Variovorax paradoxus: one gene and its partner. The protein of the gene in region 2 binds, or shares a complex with, the protein of the main gene of each other region. Links are inferred from orthologs where the notes say so. Each region holds a gene or a part of one and is shown on either strand. Other genes may lie near its edges.

Region 1 (4,119 bases), 1.8 Mb from region 2 along the record:
CAGGCGCGCTGGGCGGCCGCCTCGATGCTGGCGGCCGACTTGCGCCATTCGCGCGGATTGCGCCGGTAGAGCGTGGTCTGCACGCGCCGGATCGATTGCAGGTTGTCGCGCAGCGAAAGGTTGGCGATGCGGTTGGCGCCGGACTGCAGCCATTCCTGGTTGCCATAAGGTGCGGCGCGCTCGGTGGAACGCACGGCCGCGCAGCCGCCAAGGCCCAGCAGGGCGGCCGCGCCCGACAGCAGGCAAGCGCGGCGCGCGGCAAGGGGTGATGAAACCAGGGAATCGCTCATGCCCTGACGTTATCATCCACGGCTGGGGCGGCGGCCTGTCTCGAACGGCAGGTCCGTGCAATTTTCCTTACAAATCAACACCTTGGCATCGTGCCAAGGCAGGCCGACAAGTCGTGCGTCTCAATTCCATCAAGCTTTCGGGCTTCAAGTCGTTCGCCGAACCCACCAACTTCCTGCTGCCGGGCCAACTGGTCGGCGTCGTCGGGCCCAACGGTTGCGGCAAGTCGAACATCATGGATGCGGTGCGCTGGGTGCTGGGCGAGTCGCGCGCGTCGGAGCTGCGCGGCGAGTCGATGCAGGACGTGATCTTCAACGGCACGACCACGCGCAAGCAGGCCAGCCGTTCGAGCGTGGAACTGGTATTCGACAACGCCGACCACCGCGCAGGCGGCCAGTGGAACCAGTTCGGCGAAATTGCGGTGCGGCGCGTGCTCACGCGCGATGGCACCAGCAGCTACTACATCAACAACCAGCCGGTGCGCCGCCGCGACGTGCAGGACGTGTTCCTGGGCACGGGCCTGGGCCCGCGCGCCTACGCCATCATCGGCCAGGGCACGATCAGCCGTATCATCGAATCCAAGCCCGAGGAACTGCGCCTGTTCCTCGAAGAGGCAGCGGGCGTCTCCAAGTACAAGGAGCGCCGGCGTGAAACCGAGAGCCGCCTGGGCGACACGCGCGAGAACCTCACGCGCGTGGAAGACATCCTGCGCGAGCTCAACGCCAACCTCGAAAAGCTGGAAAAGCAGGCCGAGGTGGCCGCGCGCTACAACACGCTGCAGGGCGAGGCCACGAAGAAGCAGCACCAGCTGTGGTTCCTCAAGCGCAGTGAAAGCGATGCCGACCAGGCCAGGATCAAGGCCGATTCGGAAAAGGCCATCAACGACCTCGAATCGCGTACCGCCGACCTGCGCCGCATCGAGTCCGAACTCGAAACCGTGCGCCAGGCCCACTACGCGGCCGGCGACCAGGTCAACCAGGCCCAGGGCAAGCTCTACGAAGCCAGCGCCGAAGTGGGCCGCCTCGAAGGCGAAATCCGCTTCGTGGTCGAAGGCCGCCAGCGCGTGGAGCAGCGGCTCGTTCAACTGCGTGAGCAGATGGGCCAGTGGGGCCGCCGCCGCGAAGAGGCCGAGGCAGAGATCGAAACGCTGGCCGGCGCTGGTGTGGACGCCGAGGAGCAGGCCATCCTGCTGGCCGCGCAGCTCGAAGAACACGACGCGCGCATGCCCGAGCTCGAGGAAGCCGTGCAGCGCGCCCAGGACGAGGCCAACACGCAGCGCACGGCCGTCTCGCAGGTGCAGCAGCAGATCCAGGTGCTGGCCGCCGACCAGCGCAACATCGAAGAACAGAGCCGCCAGCTCACGCAGCGCAGCGAACGCCTGCGCGCCGACCAGAACGCGCTGGCCGCGCCCGACGAAGCGCGCCTGCAATCCCTGCAGGAAGAGCACGCGGCCGCGCAGGAGGCCGCGAGCGAGGCCGACGCCCGGCTGCACGAGCTGCAGGAATCGGTGCCGCAACTCGACGACGAACGCCGCGCCAAGCAGCAGGCCGTCAACACCGAAGGCGCGCGCCATGCCGAACTCTCGGCGCGGCTCGAGGCGCTGCGCGCGCTGCAGGAAAAGGTCAAGACGGACGGCAAGCTGGCGCCCTGGCTTGCCAAGCACGGGCTCGAAGGCATGCAGGGGTTGTGGAGCCGCATCCACATCGAGCAGGGCTGGGAAAGCGCGCTCGAAGCGGCGCTGCGCGAGCGCCTGGGCGCGCTCGAGGTCAGCCGGCTCGACATGGTGCGTGCCTTCGGCAACGATGCGCCGCCTGCCAAGCTCGCGTTCTACAGCCCGCCCGCGGCCGGGGCACCGCAGGACGGCGGCGCACTGCCGCGCCTGTCGAGCCTGCTGCGCCTGAACGATGCGGGCCTGCAGGCCTTGCTGACCGATTGGCTGCACGGCTGCTACACCGCGCAGAGTTTCGAAGAGGCGCTCGCGCAGCGCGGCACGCTGCAGCCGGGCGAAGTCATCTACGTGCAGAACGGCCACGCCGTGTTCTCGCACAGCGTGAACTTCTACGCGCCCGATTCCGAACAGGCCGGCCTCTTGGCGCGCCAGCAGGAAATGGAAAACCTGGAGCGCCAGCTGCGCGCCCAGGCGCTCATCAGCGAAGAAGCGCGCACGGCGCTGGTCCGCGCCGAGGCCGCCTATGCCGATGCCGCGCAGCGCCTCGTCACGGCGCGCCGCGAAGCCGCGGAAACGCAGTCGCGTGCGCATGAACTGCAGGTCGAGACGCTGCGCATGACGCAGCTCGCCGAGCAGACGCGCGCGCGCAGCGAACAGCTGGCCACCGACCTTGCCGAGGTCGACGCACAGCTGGAGGAGCTGCAGGAAAAGCGCATGGCCGCCGAAGGCCGCTTCGAAGAGCTCGACATGCAGCTGGCCGACAGCCAGGAGCGCCATGCGCAGCTCGACGAACGCGTGATCGACGCCGGCCGCGCGCTGGCCGCGAGCCGCGAGCAGCATCGCAGCCTCGAGCGGCAGGCGCAGGAGGCCACCTTCTCGCAGCGCACGCTCGAAGCCCGCCGCGGCGAGCTGAACCGCGCGATCGAAACCGCATCGCAGCAGGTGCTGTCGCTCACCGATGAAGACGAGCGCGCCCGCGCCGAACTCGGCCGCCTGTCCGATGCAGCGGCCCAGGCCGGCCTGCAGGACGCGCTGGCGCTCAAGCTCGAGCGCGAAGCCGCGCTGGGTGCGGCGCGCAGCCAGTACGACGATCTCACGATGAAGCTGCGTGCCAGCGACGAACGCCGGCTGCAGCTCGAGCGCGAACTCGATCCGCTGCGCCAGCGCATCACCGAATTCCAGCTCAAGGAACAGGCCGCGCGGCTGGGCGTGGAGCAATACCAGCAACTGCTCGACGACGCCGGCGCCGACCTCGAAGCCATTGCCCAGTCGATCGAAACCGACAAGGTCCGCCTCGCCGGCCTGCAAGGCGAAATCGACCGCCTGAACCGCGAAGTGGTGGCGCTGGGGGCGGTCAACCTGGCCGCGCTCGACGAGCTCGCCGTGGCCAGCGAGCGCAAGACCTTCCTCGATGCGCAGTCCGCCGACCTGAACGAAGCCATCGGCACGCTCGAAGATGCCATCCGCAAGATCGACGCCGAAACGCGCGACCTGCTGGGCGGCACCTTCAAGATCGTCAACGAGCACTTCAGCCGCATGTTCCCCGAGCTGTTCGGCGGCGGCAACGCGCGCCTGGTGATGACGGGCGACGAAATCCTCGATGCCGGCGTGCAGGTGCTGGCGCAGCCGCCGGGCAAGAAGAACCAGACCATCCACCTGCTCTCGGGCGGCGAGAAGGCGCTCACGGCCATCGCGCTGGTGTTCGCGATCTTCCAGCTCAACCCGGCGCCTTTCTGCCTGCTCGACGAAGTGGACGCGCCGCTGGACGACGCCAACACCGAACGCTATGCCAAACTCGTGACCGCCATGAGCCGCGAAACCCAGTTCCTCTTCATCAGCCACAACAAGATCGCCATGGAAATGGCCGAGCAGCTGATCGGCGTCACCATGCAGGAGCAGGGCGTCTCGCGCATCGTCGCGGTCGACATGGAAGCGGCCGCATCCATGGTCGAAGCTGCTTGAGCCGGGCAGCGCATGAGCAATCTCACTCTCGCCCTGGCCATCCTCGGCGGCCTCGTTCTCGCGGCCGTCGTTGCCTTCAACACCGTGACCTCGCGCCGCAATGCACCGCGGCAGCCCGACGTTGCGGGCAATGACTTGTCCGAAGCGGATCGGCCATCTTCCTCGTCCGACGGCGTGGAGCCGATGCTGCATGTCGATCC
Region 2 (2,879 bases):
GCACACGCGACGTCGTGCGCCTTGATTTGTCCGCTTTGGCATGCCTTCGCGACTCCGTTAGTAGTGTGAACAGGCCCTAGTTCGCCTCGGCGCCCCGGTCGGGCGAAGACCCGCTGCGCACCACGCGCTGGTCGTCGTTCAGCGTGGCGGTGAACACCATCGGCGAATTCGGCGGCTGGACCCAGCGCCACTCCCATTCGGTCTCGCGCTTGAGCGCATAGGGCGTGAGCTTGGCGGGCTTGCCAAGCAGCTTGCGCAGGTCTTCCATCATCATCCCGGGCTGCACCCTGGCGAAGTTCTCGGGCGTGAGCACTTGGCGCAGCGCGCTCATCTTGCCGTCGGCGCCGATGGTGATCATGTAGTTCTTCTGGCCCTGCGGCTGGCGGTTGTATTCGAAGATGCGGCCGCCGCCCGGGGCGTCCCAGATGTTCTCGGGCTCGCCGAATTTCGTGCGCACATCGGCTTGCGTTGCCACGCCTTCTTCCAGTTCGGCGATGCGCTGGTTGTCGCAGCCCGAAAGCCCGACAACCCCCGCCAACAACGCCGTTGCCACGCCGATCCGCCACCGTTGCCGCTGCTTCATTCCATCCCCGGTAAAATTCGCGCCACAAAGGTCCAGTCTATGTCCATCTTCAGCCGCCCCCACTACACCTCCGAGATCACCAATTTCATCGAGGAGATGAAAGAAAAGAAGCCGACGCTGGAAGCCGAACAGCGTGCCGGCCGCGCCCTGCTCTGGGACAAGCACCTCGACCGCAGCCTGCTCGAGGAGTACAGCGAGGCCAACGTACCGCAGCAACCGTACGTCTACCAGACCCAAGTCAAGTAATGGTGCCAAGCCGGCATCCATCGTTCGCTCTCGTCGCGCCTGCAGCTATTGAAATGATAGCAAGCACCCGATGAAGGGCAACGAGGACAACGACACGCTCGTGGCCGGCATGCCCGAAGTGGTCGACCAGGTCGCGCTCGCCAGGCTCTATGGCGAGCCGTTGTTCGCGATGCCGAAGGACCTGTACATCCCGCCGGAGGCACTGCAGGTCTTTCTGGAGGCCTTCGAGGGCCCGCTGGACCTGCTGCTCTACCTGATCCGCAAGCAGAACTTCAACATCCTCGACATCCCGATGGCGGGGCTCACGCGGCAGTACCTGAGCTACGTCGACGAGATCCGCCAGACAAACCTCGAACTCGCGGCCGAGTATTTGCTGATGGCCGCGATGCTGATCGAGATCAAGTCGCGCATGCTGCTGCCGCCCAAGAAGGTGGCTGACGGCGAAGAGGCCGAAGACCCGCGCGCCGAGCTCGTGCGCCGCCTGATGGAGTACGAGCAGACCAAGCTGCAGGCCGCCGCCATCAGCGCGCTGCCGACCTACGGGCGCGACTTCTGGAAGGGGCAGGTCTACATCGAGCAGTCGCTCAAGCCGCGCTTTCCCGACGTGAACGTGATCGAGCTGCGCGACGCGTGGGCCGACATCATGAAGCGCGCCAAGCTCGTGCAGCACCACAAGATTTCGCGCGAAGAGCTCAACGTGCGCGAGCACATGAGCATCGTGCTGCGCCACCTGCAGGGGCAGCGCTTCGTCGAGTTCGAGAAGCTGTTCGACGTGTCGCGCGGCGCACCGGTGCTGATCGTCACCTTCATCGCGATGCTCGAACTGGCGAAGGAAACGCTGATCGACATCACACAGGCCGAAGCTTTCGCGCCGATCTACGTGCGGCTGGCCTACTCGCCGGCCTGACCCGCTCCCCAGCTCGAGAATTCCGCCGTGCACGACTTCGACGTCCTCATCGTCGGCAGCGGCCTCGCCGGCCTCTCCGCCGCGCTGCACCTGGCGCCCACGCACCGCGTGGCCGTGCTGACCAAGCGCGCCTTGAACGAGGGCTCCAGCGCCTGGGCGCAGGGCGGGATCGCCGCGGTGCTGGCCGCGGGCGACAGCTTCGACGCCCATGTCCAGGACACGCTGATTGCCGGCGCCGGCCTCTGCGACCCCGAGGCCACGCGCTTCGTCGTCGAGGGCGCGCCGCAGGCCATCGGCTGGCTGTGCGAACTCGGCGTGCCGTTCTCGGAGGAAGGCGATGGCCTGCACCTCACGCGCGAAGGCGGCCACAGCCAGCGCCGCATCGTGCACGTGACCGACGCCACCGGCGCGGCCGTGCAGCAGACGCTGATCGAGCGCGTGCGCCGCACACCCAGCATCACGCTCTTCGAGCACCACACGCTGGTCGACCTGGTCACCGGCACCAGGCTCGGCCTGGGCGACCCGGCCTGCGTGGGCCTCTATGCGCTGGACGACGAAACCGATGAAGTGCTGGCCTTCCGCGCGCCGCACACCATCCTGGCCACCGGCGGCGCGGGCAAGGTGTACCTCTACACCACCAACCCCGACACCGCCACCGGCGACGGCATTGCCGCCGCGTGGCGCGCGGGCTGCCGGGTGTCGAACATGGAATTCATCCAGTTCCACCCGACCTGCCTGTTCCATCCGCATGCCAAGTCGTTCCTGATCAGCGAGGCGGTGCGCGGCGAAGGCGGCTTGCTCAAGTTGCCGGATGGAACGCGCTTCATGCCCCGGCACGACGAGCGCGCCGAACTCGCGCCGCGCGACGTGGTGGCGCGCGCCATCGACTTCGAGATGAAGAAGCACGGGCTGGATTGCGTGTACCTGGACATCTCGCACCAGCCGGCGGCGTTTCTCCAGGAACACTTCCCCAACATCCTGGCGCGCTGCGCGGAGCTGGGCATCGACATCACGCGCGAGCCGATTCCCGTGGTGCCGGCCGCGCACTACACCTGCGGCGGCGTGCTGAGCGACCTTGCCGGGCGCACCGACGTGCCCGGCCTCTATGCCATCGGCGAAACGGCCTGCACCGGCCTGCATGGC

What was found. Proteins that work in one complex are often made in the same cells at the same time.
Region 1: the proteins of QFZ47_RS18430 (region 2) and smc are in contact, whole or in part, in a crystal structure (PDB 3ZGX), measured with the Bacillus subtilis proteins. The link is inferred for Variovorax paradoxus from one-to-one orthologs.

What each region holds. Positions count from the first base shown.
Region 1 is NZ_JAUSXL010000002.1:4,881,414-4,885,532, reverse strand. Bases 69-4,119 are described here. They hold smc (chromosome segregation protein SMC), read left to right. Parts: upstream 69-403; coding sequence 404-3,919; downstream 3,920-4,119. Other genes in these bases: QFZ47_RS26695 (cell division protein ZipA C-terminal FtsZ-binding domain-containing protein), read left to right, coding at 3,932-4,119; QFZ47_RS26705 (hypothetical protein), read right to left, coding at 69-290. Outside these bases: more of QFZ47_RS26705, read right to left, coding at 1-68. UniProt on the Bacillus subtilis protein: Required for chromosome condensation and partitioning.
Region 2 is NZ_JAUSXL010000002.1:3,124,959-3,127,837, reverse strand. What follows is about bases 7-2,817. They hold QFZ47_RS18430 (segregation and condensation protein A), read left to right. Parts: upstream 7-899; coding sequence 900-1,736; downstream 1,737-2,817. Other genes in these bases: nadB (L-aspartate oxidase), read left to right, coding at 1,764-2,817; QFZ47_RS18435 (DUF3460 family protein), read left to right, coding at 623-829; QFZ47_RS18440 (outer membrane protein assembly factor BamE), read right to left, coding at 77-583. In the rest of the region: more of nadB, read left to right, coding at 2,818-2,879. UniProt on the Bacillus subtilis protein: Participates in chromosomal partition during cell division. May act via the formation of a condensin-like complex containing Smc and ScpB that pull DNA away from mid-cell into both cell halves.